4 regions of the Paenibacillus sp. FSL R7-277 genome follow, and region 1 is predicted to be linked to each of the others. Evidence: riboswitches for the same ligand, from Rfam matches in the RefSeq annotation. Region 1 holds a riboswitch; each other region holds the start of a gene.
What was found. A riboswitch is a leader RNA that binds a small molecule or an ion and turns the genes downstream of it on or off. The one in region 1 is predicted to bind cyclic di-AMP.
Positions count from the first base shown of each region.

Region 1 (4,778 bases):
ATGCGGTAGAACGCCTAGCGATTCAATATGGCACCAGTATTGTCTATCCGGCCAGCAGCATGGGCGCACATGTGTCTGATGTTCCGAACCATCAGGTAGACCGCATCACCACCCTAGCTACACGCGGGGATGTGGCGATGAGCGGCAACTTCGGTTATGAGCTGGACCTCACAAAGTTCACCGAAGCGGAGAAGGACCTGGCTACCCGGCAGATTGCCCAGTACAAGGAGATCCGCACACTGGTGCAGCAAGGGGATATGTACCGTCTGCTGAGTCCGTTCGAGGGTAGTGGCGACACCGCCTGGATGTTCGTCAGCGAGGACAAGACCGAAGCCTTCGTCGCTTATTTCCGCGTGCTGGCCATACCGAATCCTCCGATCTCGCGCCTTACGCTCAAAGGACTCAATCCCGAGCTGGATTATGTCATTGAGACGGGGGCAAAAGGCAGCAACGGGCATGTCCACGGCGGCGCAGAAGCCTCTGCACCTGCAGATGGCGTCAGCTCCGCTCCATTCCAGCCCGCCTTTGACGGCACACCGCTGGGCGGTGACCGCCTGATGCGTATCGGTCTTGTGGTCTCCGACCTGCGCGGGGATTACGCCAGCTGCACCTACCGCCTGAGAGCGGTGCAGCGCTGATCTACAGCTTCAGACATACCACAGGCGTCAGCCTCCTTTTGGAGATTGACGCCTGTTTTTTTGTGGAGAGATGCAGTCAGGAAGGGGCTTGCTGCCGTTTCATTAACTACTTACTTCCTCCCCTACTCCTCTTCTACTCCTGTCCATGCTCCTTGTCCCGGCCAAGTAACCCGCTGAGCGCCTCAGTCACGTTCATGCCGGTAAGTGTCTGGGTCAGCTCTGGAACCTGGGCCATGATTTTGGCGATATCACCCGTAATCTTGTTCACGCCTGAGGAAGCCCCGTCCTGGGAGATGACGGTGATCTTATCTACCTTGGCCAGCGGGGAGGCGATTTTCTCAGCCAGCTCGGGCAGGATTTTCAGGAATTCCACGGTCAGGGCGGCTTGAGTGAACTGTTTGTACGCCTCAGCCTTCTTCTGCAGCGCTCCCGCTTCCGCCGCTCCGGCGAGCTGGACGATCTCCGCATTCGCCTTCCCTTTTGCCAATTCCGCCTCCGCTGTTGCCAGTCCGCGCTTGGTCGTCGTAGCGGCTTCGGCTTCCGCCTCCAGAATCTGCCGCTGCTTGGCGGCTTCCGCTCTCATGATCGTTGCTTGATTCTCTGCCTGGGCCGGCTTGATCACTGTCGCCTCCAGCTCCCGCTGTCTCAGCTCGACCTCGATCTCCCGGACTGTGCGGTTGGCTTCGGCCTCCATTTGAGTGATTTTGACCTGTTCGGTAACCAGCGACTGCTTGATCTTATTCTGCTGCAATTCGTACGCCAGATCCGCCTGTGCCTTCTTCACCTCGGTCTCCAGCTTGAAGTCCGCCTGCTTAATGTTCAGCTCCTTCTCGAACAGCGATTCCTTCGCACGGGCAGCGGTTCCTGCTTCAATCGTCGCCTGATGCGCATTGGCTTTGGCAATGGAGGATTCCTTCTCCGCCTCGGCCTGCTTGATCTGAATATCGCGTTCGGCTTCAGCCTTGGCGATGCTGGCATCACGGCGAATCCGCTCAATCTCAGGCACCCCCATATTGTCGATGTACCCTTTGTCGTCGGTAATTTTCTTGATGGTGAAGCTGACGACCTCCAGCCCCATCTTGTCGAGATCCTCTGAGCAGGTCTCCCGCATCTTGCTGTTGATTTCGTCTGGGGTCTTGAGTATAGATTCTACACTGAGCTGCCCGATCAAGCCGCGCAGATGGCCTTCCACCGAATGCAGAATAATCGTCTCGCGGTCTTCCTCCGGCCGGTCAATGAACTGCTCGCTGGCTGTGAGAATAGCGGTTGGATCGCTTTTGATCTTAATCTGGGCGACCGCCTCCAGGTTCAGCTTGATGCCCTGGCGGGAAAACATGGCCTGCGCCGGGATCACATCGAAGCTCATCAGCATCATGGAGATGGTTTTATTGTTCTGGAAGCCGGGGATGACGAATGTCCCTCCGCCCTGAACCACTCTTTTGCCGCCGAGACCGTATACGATCATGGCCTGATTGGGCGGAACCTTTTTATACGCGGTCACAATACTGGTTAACGCCAGCAGAATCACAACAACAATAGCTCCGGTTACATATAAAATTAACATTTGCTCCGACACTCCCCGTTAGTTTTGTTCCATTTCCCTCTCGAACAAAGTGACCGCTGCGATCCCCTTATCCGTCTTCACAATAATCACCCGATCGCCCCGCAATAGCGACTGACCGGATTCGGCCCGCACGCCGATGGAGCGCATGGTCCCGTGCAGCACATACTTCATCTCTCCCACGGCCCCATCCGCTGCGGCGATGCTGATATAGCCGAGCTGGCCTGCCGGATCATAATCGAGTTCACTCATACTGCTGTCATACCGGGTCATCACCCGGGCCAGTACCGTGTAGAGCAGGATGCCCGGCAGCAGGGCGATCAAGGTACAGACCAGTACCACGGTGAGCAGCTGCATCCCGCTGTACTTGACAAGCATATACCCCGTGCCGCCCCAGACGGTGACAAACACCATCAGCGGAAGAATCGGGAGAAAGCCCGGCCCCCCAGCATCCCCTCCCCCTACATGCAGGTGGCCTACCAGACCGTGCCCATGAATGCTGCCGCTTAGGATAAGCACGAGGCCAACCCAGAAGCAGACGATAAATACAGTAGCGATGGGAACCCCTCCTTTCAATGTAATATGGCTATAAGAAAACTGACTGTAGTGGCGATGCGGAAACTGACTAATGTGGTACATAAAAAGACTATTGCGGCATATAAATGACTAATCAGTGTTGTTATAAGATTAAATTGTGCTTCCACCTGTCACTATTGCCCCTAATTTCCACTTTAGGCTGCTTGGTTGTGTATGGCAGAGGCGCAATTGGATTCAAGGGCACTTGTGCTCTTCATTTCTGCATCCAGCCCATTTTCAGGGCATTCAGTGGGATTAATCCCCTTCCCTACACAGCAAAAAGACCACAGCAGCAGCAGGGCTCTCCGTGGTCGGTTACTCGATCATGGCGCTCATCCTCTCTCTTCGAGGCTTACGGGGTTAGCTGACGGATTCGGGCAGCGAGATTGCCCTACCTCACCAGAGCCATAGTAGCACACTGGCAAGGATTCACCCCGGGTACTCAGCAGCCTATCCTTAAGCCACCTGCACCAGTTGGTTCCCCCGTTCCCGTTACGGAATTCAGCCATTTCAAGAACAGTGTCATTTCATTCGGTTGTTGATTGAATCTTACGCCTGCAGCCATTTAATGTAAAACCTCACGGATGACAAAAGAAGTCAATAATGCTGTCCCTTCGTGAATGAAGGCGCATTCTTCAGCTCTACTCTTATCCGCCCGGGGATTTGCTCGCGCTATCGTCTGTTTACACCCATGTTACTCTTCCTCTCACGTACTGCTCATTTGCTCACCTAATCCCCTCCCACTCTCATACTCACTTATTCCCCTACTCTTACTCCCACACTAACTCTCACTTACCTACTCACTCATCTACTCACTCATCTACTCACTTACTCACTTACTCTCCTTCACTTACTCCCACTCTAGCTCTCACTCCTCATTTACTCACTTACTTCCCACTCCCTTCCCCACGCCCTCCTAACTTAATCTCCTCCCCCCACCTTTCTTTCTCAGTCCATTACTCCAAATTTAAAATATTCACATTTCCGTCACTCGATGCTCATTGTGCAATCTTTCCCTTTGAGCAATAATAGAACCTATAGATTCTATAGAGCTTATAGATTTCAGGGAAAGGAGGAACATTTACTTTTGAATTCCAAACTGAATCTGCGGGACAAAAAAAAAGAAGCCACCGCCTATGCCTTAGCCGTAGCGGCCTTCGAGCTTGCGCTTGAGCATGGCATGGATGGCTTCATTGTGGATGATGTTGTTCAGAAGGCTGGATATTCCCGGCGGACTTTTGCGAATTACTTCTCCTGTAAGGAGGAGGCAGTCGCCGCCTATTTCATTGGCATTATTGCTGTCCAAGAGAAAGAGAATAACCCGCTGGCTGCTCTGCCGTCGGATGCTACACCGCTCGATGCCCTGTACAATCTGCTGAAGCTGCAATTCACCTCGGAGTTCCTGCATAAGCTGCGGCAGTTCGTCTCCCTGGCTAATCAATATCCGTCCCTGGAGCCTTACATTCTCAATGTCTTCCGGCATTTGCAGATCACCGCCCAGGAGACACTGGAGCAGTTCACCCGTGGACGGTATGCCGATGGATATACCCACCTGCTGGTAGGTGCCGTCTATGGGGCCTTCGTGCCTATCCTGGACGGACGGCTGAACGTCATGCTGCCGGGTGAGCAGCAGAGCGGGGACTCCGGGGCTATGCCGTTTGAACAATACCTGAATTCCATGTTTGCTTATTTACGCAACGGCTTCTAAATTCACAGATAAAGAGGAGAAACCACTACATGTCTACTTTTCTATACCGCTTAGGTAAATCGGCTTATGCTAAGCCCTGGGCCTTCATTGCAGTCTGGATCATTGTACTCGGAGTTGTAGGCACCCTGATTGGAGTCAACGGCATTCAATCCAGCTCCGAGATGAAAATTGAAGGCACAGAGTCGCAAAAGGTGCTGGATAAGCTGACAAAAGAGCTGCCCGCTGCGGCCGGAGGCCAGGCTAGTATCGCCTTCACTGTACCGGACGGGGAGCGTCTTGATACGCCTGAGCGTAC
Region 1 covers NZ_ASPX01000115.1:97,493-102,270, reverse strand. The annotation lists gene C173_RS28455 (alpha-galactosidase) at 1-638, shown strand, start outside; gene C173_RS28450 (flotillin family protein) at 772-2,202, opposite strand; gene C173_RS28445 (hypothetical protein) at 2,221-2,775, opposite strand; cyclic di-AMP (ydaO/yuaA leader) riboswitch at 3,110-3,292, opposite strand; gene C173_RS28440 (TetR/AcrR family transcriptional regulator) at 3,863-4,483, shown strand; gene C173_RS28435 (MMPL family transporter) at 4,513-4,778, shown strand, end outside.

Region 2 (4,778 bases), on a different contig from region 1:
GCCGCAGGTGCCCGGGGTGAAGATTAAGCTCTATCTGGACCCGCTGCATAAGCATCTCCAGGAGCGTTACTTTCAGGCGGCTGAGGCTGCACTGATGGCATTCAGCAAGTGGTACGGCCCTTATCCCTACTCTACCTTATCGATTGTCGTCCCGCCGGAGTCCGGCAACGGGGCCGGAGGAATGGAGTATCCGACCCTGATTACCGCCTTCGGCGCCACGGACACTTCACCGGGCACCTCCCTGGAGCGCACGATCATCCATGAGATCGGGCACCAATATTTCTACGGTCTGGTGGCCAGCAATGAATTCGAAGAAGCCTGGCTGGATGAGAGCTTCACCTCTTATGCCGAAGACCGGCTGATGGAACAGGAATACGGTGTGGTCTCAAGCCTCCCGCTGCAGTCCAGCCTGGTCTCCTCTTCACAGCCGCTTAAGCTGGAGACCTGGAAATACACCGGTGATGACGCCTACACGCGCAATGTATACATCCGGGGCAAGCTGGTGCTGAAGGATATCGAACGCATCGCCGGGACCAAGAATATGGACGCCATCCTCGCCGCCTATGCCCGCAAATACCGCTTCCAGCATCCGACCACCGCCGACTTCCAGAAGGTTGTGGAGAAAGTGACCAAGCAATCCTGGCAGACGTATTTTGAGCGGTATGTCTATAGCGGGGGGGCACCCGACTTCGCAGTTGACGATATCAGGCTCACCGTCAGACGGGACAACAGTGACGGCGGGGGGAGCCGCTATAGCGCTGTGGTTGATGTAAGCAATAAGGGCAGCCTGTACCCCGATGTTCCCGTGAAATTCACCTTCGCAGACGGGTACACGGTGCAGCAATACTGGAATGGCGAGGGTAAGGCTACTTCCTTTGAGTTAGCGTATAAAGCGCCGCTGGTCTCCGCAGAGATCGATCCGGGGCATTCCATTCTGCTGGAGAGCAGGCATCTTAATAATTTCAGAATGGCGGAGCTTGAGCCGCGTACACTCTCCCGCTGGACGCTTAGTGCATCAACTCTGCTTGAAACCCTGCTCGGAACTCTTGTCTGGTGAGGTGAAGGAATGGTGAAAAGTTCAATTGCCCGCGGTTGGATCAGCATGAAAGAGCAATTCTATATATTGATTCTGCTATTTATCTACCGGCTGTTCTGGGGATATTTCCTGTACAAATTCATTAAAAGCGCGGTTGTCCCCGTCCTGCTCCGCTACCCGGATGCGAATGCCGGCGGCAGCGGAATAGGCAGGCTGCTGTATTATATCGAGGGGCAGACCGCGCTGCGCACCGACCCCGCCGTCCAGCACTGGCTGTGGATGCTGCTTGCGCTGACAGTGCTAAGGCTGCTGGTGACTCCCTTTATCCGTGCAGGGCTGCTGCACGAGCTTCACCAGGAGCGCGACGGAGCGCGGGGACTGTTCTTTTTTCCCGGAATGAGAAAATATGGGCTGCCGGTGCTGGTGTTCAGCCTCATCGAATGGGCGCTAACCCTCCTGCCGCTCTATTGGCTGCTTCCGCGTATGTACCGTCATCTGCTCAGCGGCGTTCTCGATGTCCAGCTTCTGCTGAAGCTGGTGCCTTATGTGCTGGGCTGGCTGCTCTATCTCTTCCTTGTCCGCAAGCTTCTGCTCTATATGCAATTCGGCTATACCGCCGGTACCGGCATGTTCTCCTCACTGCTGATCTGCCTGAAGATGCTGATGCCTTCGATCGGTATATCCATCGTTCTGGGGGCGGGAAGCCTGGCCGTAATTCTGCTCTGCAGCGCCTCTGCTCTGTTCTATCCCGGATTGCCGGCCCTTATGCTCCGCCAGGCAGCTCCGCTGCCCTCCACGCTGTTCGATATGTGGGGAATCGCTGCCCAGTACCACCTTTGGTCCAGTAAATCATTTCCACAATAATAAGCTGCTGAAGCGGCATACTAAAGAGAGTCACAGCCCCTTATCAGGGAGCAGGACTCTTTTTTGCTTGAACAGAGGACAAAAGCATTTGCAAAAGGGGAAATCCTCTGATACAATGATGGCTGTACCAGTAGTAACAAAGTTGTAATCTTTCAAGCAAAATATTCCGTAACTCTTGCAATTTAAGCAATACCGATAAGTCACTGTTCTGGTGCATAAAACGCCGAATTCCCTGCACCGGGAAGTGGGGGAACCATATTTTGGGTGAATTGATCTCGCTTTAGAGGGGTCATAGGGGAACCTTCTACCGAATCCTTAAGCTAACCTCGCAGGCCCTGGAAGGAGTACATCTTTTGATTAGTCAGAATTTCAAGAAAAAATGCACCGCAGCAGCGCTGGGTCTTGTGATGGTATTCACACTCGGAGCGGGCAGTGCCTTCGCAGATTCCAAAATGGATACTGTGATTTCAAAAACCATTGGAACGTCGTATAAAACCGGGGGTACAACCACCAGCGGCTTCGACTGTTCCGGATTTACCAAGTATGTGTTCAAGAATGTCGGGCTTACCTTGCCCCGTACCTCCAAAGCACAGTTCAAAGTTGGAACAAGTGTATCCAAGAGCAATCTGCGTTCCGGTGATCTCGTGTTCTTCAATACCCTGGGTAACGGAGTGTCCCATGTCGGTATTTATGTTGGAAACGGGAAGTTCGCACAGTCCTCAAGTTCACGTGGTGTAACCATCAGTTCGATGAGCCAGTCCTACTGGGCCAACCGCTACGTTGGCGCCAAACGAGTAATGAGCACAACAGCCTACCAAGCTGTCGCTTACGATTGACCCCTTGAAGCATACCCCGAATATTTCAGCCTCTAACAACTAAATGTAACTTATACGAGCCCGGGATGATTATTGCCGTAATCATTTCCGGGTTTTTCCTTTTCCTTATTCTACCTTTTACACCGAATTCGCAGCCTTGAAACAGCATTTTTTTGCAAAAACAAAGAAATAATCATATAAATTAACCCCTGCGCATAGATATGAGTCTTTGGAAAGGGCTATAACTCTAAAAAACAGCAAAAAAGATGCATTAATATGTTATAAGTGATTGCCAAGTGCCGAAGTCTTTGTTACAATTATCGCAGTGAGTTTTTAGTAACATTTTTGTAATTATTGAATCGCTTTTAACAAAGGTTTTGTCATGTATTGAATGAACCGCTAATCCTAATCAACAGTCGTGCCGAGTTCCCTAATGAATTAGGGAAACGGGGGAACCACTTTGGGTGAATTGACCTCCTATTCTAAGAGGGGTCATAGGGGACCTTCAACCGAACCCTTAAGCTAACCTCGTAGGCATTGGAAGGGGTATTTACTTTTGAAGAAGAAGCTAGCAGCCGCAGTACTAAGCTTGTCCATTATCTTCACCATCGGAGCAGGAAGCGCTTTCGCGGATTCCAAAATGGATAAAGTGATCGACAAAGCCATCGGAACCAAATACGTGTCCGGCGGTACATCAACTAACGGGTTTGATTGCTCCGGATTTACAATGTATGTTTTTGATAAGATCGGCATTAACCTGCCCCATCAATCCGGCTCCCAGTATCAGATGGGCACTGCCGTGTCCCGTGACGAGATGAGACCAGGCGACCTTGTATTCTTCAATACAAGCGGTAAGGGCATATCCCATGTAGGTATTTATGTTGGTGACGGCGAATTCGCCCATGCCTCTTCCTCACGTGGTGTAACCATCAGTTCGCTGAGTGACAGCTATTACGTCAACCGCTACGTTGGCGCCAAGCGAATCATGAGTACAGATGCCTACAAGACTGTAGCTTCGGATTCCCAAGACAACGATGATGTACAATAATCCTTTGTAACCTAACGCTCTTTTCCGAGATTTTTGCCGAAATCTTGGAGAAGGGCTTTTTTTGTCTATAAAATTACTTACCCCTCTCTATATTTGTAAAACACTGATTCTGCGCTTTCGGAAAATATATTTTGGCGTTTGTCAAGTTCCTGCATTTCCGCAAGGAAATTGCGTCGAAACTCGCTGTTTTTGTATATAATTATATTGAATTTATTTCCCCTGGAAGGAGGCCTCGCCTAATGATTAGCTCCCCGCTAACCTTTTACGTGGTGCCTATGGAGCCGCAGCATGCCGCTGAGATCTGTGAGTGGAGCTACAAGCCGCCGTATAATATTTACGGCTGGATGTCCTGGGAGCAGATGCAGGCGCTGGGCGTGGAGTTCGGAGACCCGCAGCTGCGAAGTAGGCAATATGTATCGGTTGTGAATGGAGAGGGGGATCTGTGCGGCTTCGCCCAGCTCTTTCCGATGGAGGGGGTAGTCCGGCTTGGTGTCGGAATGCGGCCCGAGCTGTGCGGCCATGGAATGGGGCATCTGTTCATGAAGGCTATTGTGCAGGCAGCACGGTCGCGTTACCCGGAATGTGAGATCGACCTGGAGGTGCTGACCTGGAACCAGCGCGCCATCCGCGCCTACCAGAAATGCGGGTTCACCATAACGGATACCTATGAACGCCGCACTCCGACCGGTAATAAGCCTTTTTATTGCATGGTCTATGAGGAATAGCACCGGAGACAAGAGAGTTTTGCAAAAAATGGATCATTTGTGTTCATTTTTTTGACACACATACTATGATAACGCTTCACCATCCGCTATAATGGAGACAGCAGCTTACATGGAGGGACGGATGCAGATGCAGAAATGGATCATGAGCGGTTTGTTTTTTGCCGCCTGTGCCTTTGCAGTAATCTTAATGTTTACCCTACCCGGTAAATCCGAGGTGGCGGAGCAGAACAAGCCGACCATGCCGGAGGTTGTGCTGGACGCTGCGGGCGCAGAAGCCACAGTGAAGGCCA
Region 2 covers NZ_ASPX01000024.1:16,033-20,810, reverse strand. The annotation lists gene C173_RS09850 (M1 family aminopeptidase) at 1-1,057, shown strand, start outside; gene C173_RS09845 (hypothetical protein) at 1,067-1,900, shown strand; cyclic di-AMP (ydaO/yuaA leader) riboswitch at 2,112-2,250, shown strand; gene C173_RS09840 (C40 family peptidase) at 2,308-2,736, shown strand; cyclic di-AMP (ydaO/yuaA leader) riboswitch at 3,125-3,267, shown strand; gene C173_RS09835 (C40 family peptidase) at 3,272-3,763, shown strand; gene C173_RS09830 (GNAT family N-acetyltransferase) at 4,003-4,488, shown strand; gene C173_RS09825 (c-type cytochrome) at 4,616-4,778, shown strand, end outside.
Region 2: another riboswitch for cyclic di-AMP. It lies ahead of C173_RS09835 (C40 family peptidase); the one in region 1 lies ahead of C173_RS28445 (hypothetical protein).

Region 3 (4,778 bases), on a different contig from region 1:
TGCCGCTACTGGCGTTCTCTCTAGTGATTCCCGTGGCAGCTTCTTATATGCTGTTAGCTATGCTGAATAACCCGCACACCCGCAGCAGGGTCTATCTGGCTCTGGGCGGCCTCTTGTTCAGCAGCGGCATCCTGATTATGCATTTCAGCGGCATTCTGTCGATGAGACTTACGGCAACGTATGAGCAAGGCGCTTTCTCAATTATAATGGCGGTATTGTTCGCCCTGATCGTTCCGGTGGTCACCGCATCCTATGAACCGAAGTGGCTGGAGCAGGCCTACAATATGTTCAGCTTCAAAAAGCTGCTGCTTGTCCTGACCCTGACCGGCGCGTTCACAGGCATCCATTACGCTGCCATGGCGGGCGCTTCATTCTCTCCAGGAGAACCGTCCAGTGCAGCCGCGCACGTGCTCTATTTGCAGGATTCGATACTGGGAATGATCCTCTGCGGCTCCTTCCTGTTCATTGTGTCGATCGTCCTTGCTCTGTTGTACAGGGACCGGCAGCGGGTACTCCAGTCAGCCGCCTTTAATGAGCAGCGGTATACTGCGCTGTTCGAGCATAACCCTGATATGGTGATTTGCATTGATCCTGCCCGTAAGAAGATAATCAGTGCTAATCCTGCTCTGCGGGACATTACCGGATATAGCAGCGAAGAACTGGGGAATTATAAGGCGATACTATACAGCGAAAGGGATGAAGCGGCCGTACGGGGTGCCATAACGCGCGCTTCACGGGGGCAGTCCTCCAAGCTGGAGCTGAAGGTACGGAGCAAAGGCGGGGAGCAGCTGATCTGTAGTGTCACCGTCTTTCCTTTGCTGCATCATACGGAGCAGTGGGTCTATATTGTGGCCGAGGATGTGACTGCCCTGATGAAGTATCAGTATGAGCTGCTGGAGGCCAGGGATGCCGCGGAGAGTGCGGTGACGATGAAAAGCGAGTTCCTCGCCACCATGAGCCATGAAATCCGCACACCGCTGAACGGCATTATCGGCGTCAACCAGCTGCTGGCCGAGGAGATCACCAATCCTGAGCATCTGGAGCTCCTACGGCTTCAGAGTACAAGCAGCCATGCTCTGCTGCATGTGATGAGCGATATTCTCGATATCTCCCGGCTGGAGGCGGATGCCCTCTCGCTGAACAAGGATTCTTTCGGGCTGAAGGCGCTGCTCCAGGGCTGTATGGACCTGTTCATGGTGAGCACACAAGACAAGCCGTTATCTCTGGAGCTTCTGATCGAGGAGGGGCTTCCCGACAAGTTCACCGGGGATGCTGCGCGTATCCGCCAGATTCTGATCAATCTGATCGGCAATGCGGTGAAATTCACGCCATCCGGCACGGTAACGGTTAAGGTGGAGTCCTATGGCGTCAGGGAGACCGCTCAGGCGCTGCAATTCATGGTGCGCGACACTGGCATCGGCATCTCACCGGATAAGCTGCAGCTGCTGTTCCAGTCCTTCTCCCAGGTGGACGGGTCGCATACCCGTAAGTACCCCGGCACGGGTCTGGGCCTTGCGATCTGCAAGAAGCTTGTAGACCTGATGCAAGGAGAGATCTGGGCAGAACCGGCAGAAGGGGGCGGCACACAATTCTTCTTCAGAATTAAGCTGCAGTCGCAGGAGCATTCCCCGGAGGTGTTTTTCGGCAAGGATACAGGGGAAGGGGAGTCAGCAGAGGAGAATGAAGCCGTATAAGACAGCGATTGCCAACAAGAGAGTTAACATTATATAATTTGAAAGTAACTATTCTTTTATCACGATAGTCCTGAGGACGGAAAGGAACTCTCTTTGAGCAAAACAAAAAAGAACAATGTCACGGCTCCCCAGATGAGCAAGCAGGAGAAGCGCAGGGCAGAGCAGGAGCAGCAGAAGCAGAAAACGAGAATTCTGATCGTGAGTACGGTGGCCATCGTTATTATTATTTTTGTAGGCTTATTCATGCTTGCTTCCAAGGACTCTTCGCCTGCCGGCACAGACAGCACGCCGGTTGCCTTCAATTACAGTGAAATGATGCGGCTTGGCAAGGAGGATGCTCCGGTCAAAATAGTGGAATTCGGCGACTTCAAATGTCCGGCTTGCGCCCAGTTCACCGGTGTCATCAAGCCGCAGATCGTTCAGGGCTATGTAGATCAGAATAAAGCAGCCTTCTATTTCGTGAATCTGGCCTTCATCGGCAAGGATTCGAGAACGGCCTCCCTGGCAGCCCTATCGGTGTATCATCAGAACCAGGAAGCGTTCTGGAAGTACTTCGATGCGATCTATGCCAATCAGGGGAATGAAGAGGAGGAATGGGCTACGCCTGACTTCATGGTGAGTCTCGCCAAGCAGCTGGAACTGCCGGTGGATTATGATCTGCTGCGCAAGGATATTGATGACCGCACCTATGAGAAGGAGCTGGACCGGGATATTCAGCTTGGCTCCGATACGGGCGTAACGAATACGCCATCCTTGTACGTGAACGGCATCAAGGTGAAGGAGCCTTTCAATATGGAGGCGATTGACGCCCAGATTCAGGCAGCAGCAGCGGGAGCAGGGGCCGCCCAATGACCGCCTTCACTGCCTTCTGCCGGCGTAACTGTCTCTACTTGGCCTGGTTCGTCTGTGTGGTTGCTGTAGCGGGAAGCCTGTATCTCAGTGAGGTCCTGCATTACGAGCCCTGCAAGCTGTGCTGGTTCCAGCGGATCTTCATGTACCCGCAGCTGTTCCTGCTGGGGATCGCCACCTACCGGGCGGACAAGCGGATCATTCCTTACGTGCTTCCCCTTAGTCTGATCGGCGGCAGCATCTCTATTTATCATTATGCGGAGCAGAAAATTCCGGCGCTCAGCAAGGTGCTTCCCTGTACCATCGGCGTACCGTGCAACAAGGATTATCTGAACTGGTTCGGATTTATAACGATCCCTCTGCTTGCACTTATAGCCTTTGCCTTAATCTCCATTCTGCTCTGGACAGGACGCAAAGAGGAGCCGGCAGAGTAAGAAGCTGACGGGCAGAAGGAAGAGAAGAGAATACCCTTAATTTTAGTAAAAAATAATAGGCAAAAACCCTGTAAAATCACGTGTTAAAGGGATAATGAAAGAGAATGAAAGATCAAGACATACCGGATGATGGATTTGGTTGTTTTGAGTGCTTTTCATTCTTTTTTCATTTGTTTCCACGCTTTACGGAAGACGTGTTGTAGCTTAATATTAGTCCTTGTGAGAAGTTGAATATGCGCTGAATTTTCCGGAAGGAAAAACGGGGGAACCACACTTTGGCCAAGGCCAAAAGGGGTGAATCGGAGCAGGCTACCTGACCTGTAACCGTAGGGCTACCACAGTCCGAATCCGCCAGCTAACCTCGTAAGCCACAAGTGGGATAATGACCATGCACACTAAGGCATGCGGATCATTTCCGTATGCTTATTTTGGTGCCTGCATTTATGAAATCCACTTATGAAAACAGCGCAGGGAAACCCGTTTCAACTTAACCAAGAGAGGAACTGTTACTACAATGGTAAGCAAGGTAAAACGACTATTGATCGGGCGTCCGATGAAGTCGAACGAACTCGATCATGAAAAGTTATCCAAGGTGAAAGCACTGGCTGTCCTGTCTTCTGATGCGCTCTCGTCTGTAGCCTACGGAACAGAACAAATTCTGATTGTACTGGTGGCCGCCGGGTTCACCGCTATCTGGTACTCTTTGCCAATTGCATTAGCCGTATTGGGCCTGCTGGCCATTCTGATTCTATCCTACCGGCAGACGATATTTGCTTATCCGCAGGGCGGTGGTGCTTATATTGTAGCCAAAACCAACCTCGGGGTTCATACCGGCTTACTGGCCGGCGGCTCTCTTCTGGTGGATTACATTCTGACGGTGGCGGTAAGCGCCTCGGCGGGGACGGATGCGATCACTTCAGCTTTTCCAAATCTCCATAATCATACTGTCCTCATAGCGGTATCTGTTATCGTGCTCTTAACAATTGTTAACCTGCGGGGAGTGACCGAATCGGCCTCCTTCATCGCTATCCCGGTCTATCTGTTCGTTGTTTCCATCTTCGTGCTCATCATCTCGGGGGTCTTCAAATATATGACCGGCGGCGCCCATGCCCATGTTCCTGAGATTGGCTCGGCGGTATCGAACGTGAGTATGTTCCTGCTGCTGAAGGCCTTCAGCTCCGGCTGTTCGGCTCTGACCGGGGTAGAAGCGGTCTCCAATGCTATTCCTAACTTCAAAGCGCCCGCGGAGAAAAATGCAGCCAAAACGCTGATGCTCATGGGCCTCATTCTCGGGGTAATGTTCACAGGTATTACGCTGCTCGCTTACTGGTACGGTATCATGCCTGATGAGAAGGCTACCGTGGTCTCACAGATTACCGAGTCTACCTTCGGCCGTGGCGGACTGTACTTCTTCATTCAGGGGATTACGGCGGTTATCCTGTTCCTGGCAGCCAATACGGCTTACTCGGCCTTCCCGCTGCTGGCGTTCATGTTCGCCAAAGATAAATATCTGCCCCATGCCTTCATGGTGCGCGGCGACCGGCTGGGCTTCTCCAACGGTATTATTTTCCTCGGTATCATGTCGGCTGTGCTGGTGGCGGCGTTTCACGGGAATACGGAAGGACTCATTCCATTATATGCAGTAGGGGTATTCATTCCGTTCACGCTGTCGCAGCTGGGCATGATGGTCCAATGGTACAGAACGAAGCCGAAAGGCTGGCAGAGCAAGTTCGCCGTCAATACGGTGGGGATGCTCACTACATTAACGATCACCCTGATTTTCATAATCACTAAATTCTCC
Region 3 covers NZ_ASPX01000054.1:112,042-116,819, forward strand. The annotation lists gene C173_RS16720 (sensor histidine kinase) at 1-1,694, shown strand, start outside; gene C173_RS16725 (DsbA family protein) at 1,788-2,546, shown strand; gene C173_RS16730 (disulfide oxidoreductase) at 2,543-2,977, shown strand; cyclic di-AMP (ydaO/yuaA leader) riboswitch at 3,204-3,363, shown strand; gene C173_RS16735 (APC family permease) at 3,492-4,778, shown strand, end outside.
Region 3: another riboswitch for cyclic di-AMP. It lies ahead of C173_RS16735 (APC family permease); the one in region 1 lies ahead of C173_RS28445 (hypothetical protein).

Region 4 (4,778 bases), on a different contig from region 1:
AATAACGTTGAAAATCATTAGAATTAGCGCAGCTCAGTAAACTTTAGCCGATAAGCAGCTTATCCTCCGGATACCGATATTTTTGCTTCACATTTTTTTGTGCCAGTGCTAAAGCTAAAGTCAAGGGCCCTAATCTCCCGATGTACATTGTAATTATGATGATGCCTTTTCCCAGTGGCGAAAGTTCTGGCGTTACTCCCATAGACATTCCTACGGTTCCAAATGCGGAGGTTGCTTCAAAGAGAAGCGCCAGGAAATCTTTAGGATGAGCATATTCAGTAATGGATAGAAGAAAGGTGGCTGTTAGAACTACGCCCAGGGATATGGTCATTACTGCCAGTGCCCTGAATATAATATCCTGGGAGATGCGTTTTCTAAGCAGTTGCACATCTTTTTTCCCCTTAATCGTTGCGACGATACTTAACATAAGTACAGCAAATGTGGTTGTTTTTATACCTCCTCCAGTCGATCCGGACGAAGCCCCTACAAACATCAGGAAAATCATAAAAAATTGTGTGGCCGGGAGCATTGCTCCAATATCGATGGAATTAAAGCCGGCTGTCCGGGTAACAACACCCTGAAAATATGCCGCCCAAGTTCTTTCACTCCAAGAGAGAGTATTGAATGTTTTTGTGTTAAAAAGTTCAATCGCAAAAATCACCAAAAACCCTGCCATACAAAGGAGTCCAGAAGTAATTAAAACTATTTTTGTATGAAAGGAAAGATCTCTCCATCTTCTTTTCCGGTACAGATCCAGAATCACCGTGAACCCAATCCCGCCGATGATAAACAAAAAAGAGATAACAATATTAACTAACGGGTCACCCACATAGCGGCTCAGACTGTCTGGCCATAATCCAAATCCGGCGTTATTGAAGGCAGACACTGAATGGAATATTCCATAATAAATGGACCTTGTTGTTCCTAGTTCATTTGCCCATCGAAGGGCCAACACTATAGCTCCAGTTGTCTCCACGATAAATGAAATGAGAAAGATACTGAGTGATAACCGCACGACTCCTTGTGTTGTTACAGAATTAGATGATTGCTGGATAAGCAGACGTTCTTTTAATCCAATCTTTTTCCCCATGATCACGGCGATCAAAACACTGAATGTCATAAATCCCAAACCGCCAATTTGAATCAGAAGTAGGATAATGACCTGTCCAAAATGAGAAAAATCGGTACCGGTATCAAGTACAACGAGTCCCGTTACACATACGGCTGAAGTTGAAGTAAACAGTGCTGCCAGCCACCCTATACTAAGTCCGCTGGACGAAGATATCGGCAAGACCAGCAGCACTGTACCAAGAAATATAGGGACTGCAAAACCGAGTAAAATGATTCTGGATGAGGTCAGTCTGAGATTTGTGATGAAGGATGAGATTTTGTTAAAGAACATATCATTGGCTCCCATTATAATTCAAGTTAGCTGCCAGCTGCCGCCCGCTGAAAACTATGCTGTTCCCTAAGATAATCCAGTAATATACGGTTGAAGAGCTGGGGTTGACACAGATGAGTCGGATACATCGCATCCTCAAGGATCGCCAGACGGGCAGACGGATACTTGCTGGCTGTTCTTTTCACCTGCTCCAGCGCCCATTCATTCTGATTCCCGGATACAACAAGAACAGGAATCTGCAGCCGTAATGCGAACCCGTAGCTGTCCGTTTGTCTAAGTGCCAGCCGCTGCTTAATTAATTCCGTTGTCCGTTCATGCACAAGCTCTTTCCTGAGAATATGATAAGCCGAGAGCCACTTATTGTAGGTGATGCGCAAGGAACGGACGAACATTTCGGCAGGAAGATAATGGGCCGCCCATGCGCAGACCTCAAAGATTCCTTTCATTTTACTGCCTCTCGCAGTGTAATCCTCCTGAAAATAACTGTCCACCAATACCATATTTATTATCCGTTCAGGGTACAGGTAGGCGAATTTCTGGGCGAGCACAGCACCACTGGAACAAGCTACGATAACAGCCTTCTCTACAGATAAAGCGTCCAATAACAGCTTCAAATCTTCACATTGTGTGTCTACGATCCGGCTGATCTCCACATCCATTTTACCCGATTGCCCGTTCCCTCTCAAATCGAATACGATCACTTTGGCACGCTTGCTGAAATAATCCGCTTGCGGCTCAAACAGATGATGAGAGGTCGAATAATCATGAATAAAAACAATGGGCAGACCGCTGCCCGACATCTCATAATACAGCGACGTTCCATTCACTTCAATATGCGGCATATACAGTGCATCCTCTCATGAACGCTTGCGGGGTTAGCTGCCGGATTCGGGCCTGAAAGTAGCCCTACTCGTTTTTCCCGAGATTCACCCCATGTAACCTGGTTCCCCCGCTTCCTATAAGGAATTCAGCGATTAACTATTATTTTACAGACGTTTCCTTGCTTTCTTCCCCCAGCACCTTCAGGTCATCCTGAACGCTTCCCTTCCATAAGGGCACTCCGGAACGGTAGGCAGCCCGGCCATTTAAGTGACCTGCTACCGGTGAAGTGATGAATACAAATACAATCGCCAGCAGAAGCTTGACATTAACCGTTCCGTCTTTGAACCAAAAGTACAGGAAACCTCCTGTCAGCAAACACAATACCCCGAAGGTTGCACTTTTGGTAGCCGCATGTGAACGCAGATAGACATCGGGCAGCCGGACTAAGCCGAAGGCACTTAAGCCGCAGAAGACTGCACCCATTACCACAAGAATAGAGCTAATCAGTTCACCTGTCATTGGGGTTCCCTCCATCCTCTATAACGGCTCCCCGTTCAATATATCTGGCCAGTGCCGTAGTACCAATAAACGTCAGAATTCCGATAACCAGAATGACTTCTATAAAATCCTGGGTATCCAGCAGCATACTGAAGACGGTGATCATAGCGAGTACATGAATGCCGATCGTATCGAGTGCGGCAACCCTGTCGGAGCGGGTTGGCCCTTTCAGGAGACGGAACAGGCAGGCCAGCATCGCCAGAGCCAGAATGATCATGGCCACGGTTAGCATAACTGGGATCATTAACGGGTCACCTCCCTGATCGCTCGTTCGAAGGTGCCTCTAATCTGCGTGACCAGCAGCTGTGCATCTTTAATATCAATAGCATGAATGTACAGCGTCTTGCCATCCTTCGACACATCAAGAGTCAGGGTTCCCGGTGTCAGACAAATCAGGCACGAGAGCAGTGTGACCTCCCAGGGCGTGGCCAAGGCAGTCTCATAAGCAAAGATACCGGGACGTATAGCCAGTTTTGGACGGATGATATGGCCAATGACCACGAAATTCGAGACCGTAAGTTCACGGGCAAAGATCAGCAGAAGCTTCAGTACAGCCCATATACGTATGAGATAGAAGGTCCGGGGCTGGGACCTGGATTTCCTAAATAACAGTAAAAGTCCGATGCCCAGCAGATAACCTACTAAGAAGCTTGAGCCAGAGCCATTGTTATTTATCGCCATCCACAGAAAGGCAATCAACAGATTAAACAGGAATTGTAAGGCCATATTCACTACTCCTTCATTATGGCTTCAATATAAAGCGCAGGTGAAGCCAGAACCTCGCCAGCCTGCGATACATAAGTATACACATACTCCGCTCCGATCCCCATTGCAATCACAAGCAGCAGCAGGCCGGCAGCCACAGCCGAAGCAACCTTCAAGCTCACCTTAGGCTGCTCTTCCTTGGGTTCATTTCCCCAGAAGGCCAGCCTGAACACCTTCATCAGGGAGAACAGCACCAGAAAGCTTGATCCCAGACCAATGAGGGACAGCGTCAGCATCCCCTCGGACAACGCTCCACGGAGGATCATAATTTTGCCGGCAAAACCGCTAAGCGGCGGAATCCCCACCAGGGCGAGCGCCAGAATAAAAAACATCCAGCCGAGGAGCGGATACTTTCTGATCATCCCGCCCATACTGCCTAGCCGGTCAGTTCCGGCTGCGGATATAATCATCCCGCCCAGAATAAACATAAGTCCCTTGGCCAGCATATCGTGCAGCAGATAGAAGACTGCCCCATTCATTGAATCTGCAGTCCCTGCAGCAAGCCCAAAGGCTACAAATCCAACGCTGATAATGACGTTATAATTCAGAATCCGCGGGATATCCCTATAAGCCACTGCCCCCATGCTGCCCAGGATCATGGTAGCAGCAGCCATCCAGGCGATCCAGTCATGAGTGAAGCCGGGATCGTTCACGAACAACAACGTGAAGGTGCGGATGATTGCATAGAGTCCTACTTTGGTCAGCAGGGCACCAAACAACGCTCTGACAGCCGCCGGAGGTGCACTGTAGGACCCTGGAAGCCAGAAGAACAGGAATAGTCCTGCCTTCAGGGAGAATACAATCAAGAACAAAACAGCAATCACATTAAGCACGCCGCCTTGTCCCGCTTCAGCGATACGCTGGGACAGGTGGGCCATGTTGAGCGTTCCTACCGCTGCATAGAGATAAGCTACCGCAGCTACGAACAGTGTCGAGGATACGATATTAATAAGCAGGTATTTTGACGTTTCTCTTAGCTGAAGCTTGGTCCCACCGAGTGAGATGAGCGCATAAGAAGAAATCAGCATGACCTCAAAAAAGACAAACAGGTTGAAAATATCCCCCGTAAGAAACGAGCCGTATACCCCGACCAGCAAAAACTGAAAGAACGTATAGTAATAGAACCGCTCCCGCTGCTCTCCAATACTGCTGAAGGAGTAGCACAGAATCGCAAAACTGACGATCGAAGCCATCGTTACCAGCAATACAGCAAACATATCACCCACAAAGA
Region 4 covers NZ_ASPX01000033.1:153,502-158,279, forward strand. The annotation lists gene C173_RS11975 (TrkH family potassium uptake protein) at 44-1,417, opposite strand; gene C173_RS32845 (alpha/beta fold hydrolase) at 1,429-2,244, opposite strand; cyclic di-AMP (ydaO/yuaA leader) riboswitch at 2,252-2,385, opposite strand; gene mnhG (monovalent cation/H(+) antiporter subunit G) at 2,384-2,743, opposite strand; gene C173_RS11990 (Na(+)/H(+) antiporter subunit F1) at 2,733-3,026, opposite strand; gene C173_RS11995 (Na+/H+ antiporter subunit E) at 3,026-3,508, opposite strand; gene C173_RS12000 (Na+/H+ antiporter subunit D) at 3,514-4,778, opposite strand, start outside.
Region 4: another riboswitch for cyclic di-AMP. It lies ahead of C173_RS32845 (alpha/beta fold hydrolase); the one in region 1 lies ahead of C173_RS28445 (hypothetical protein).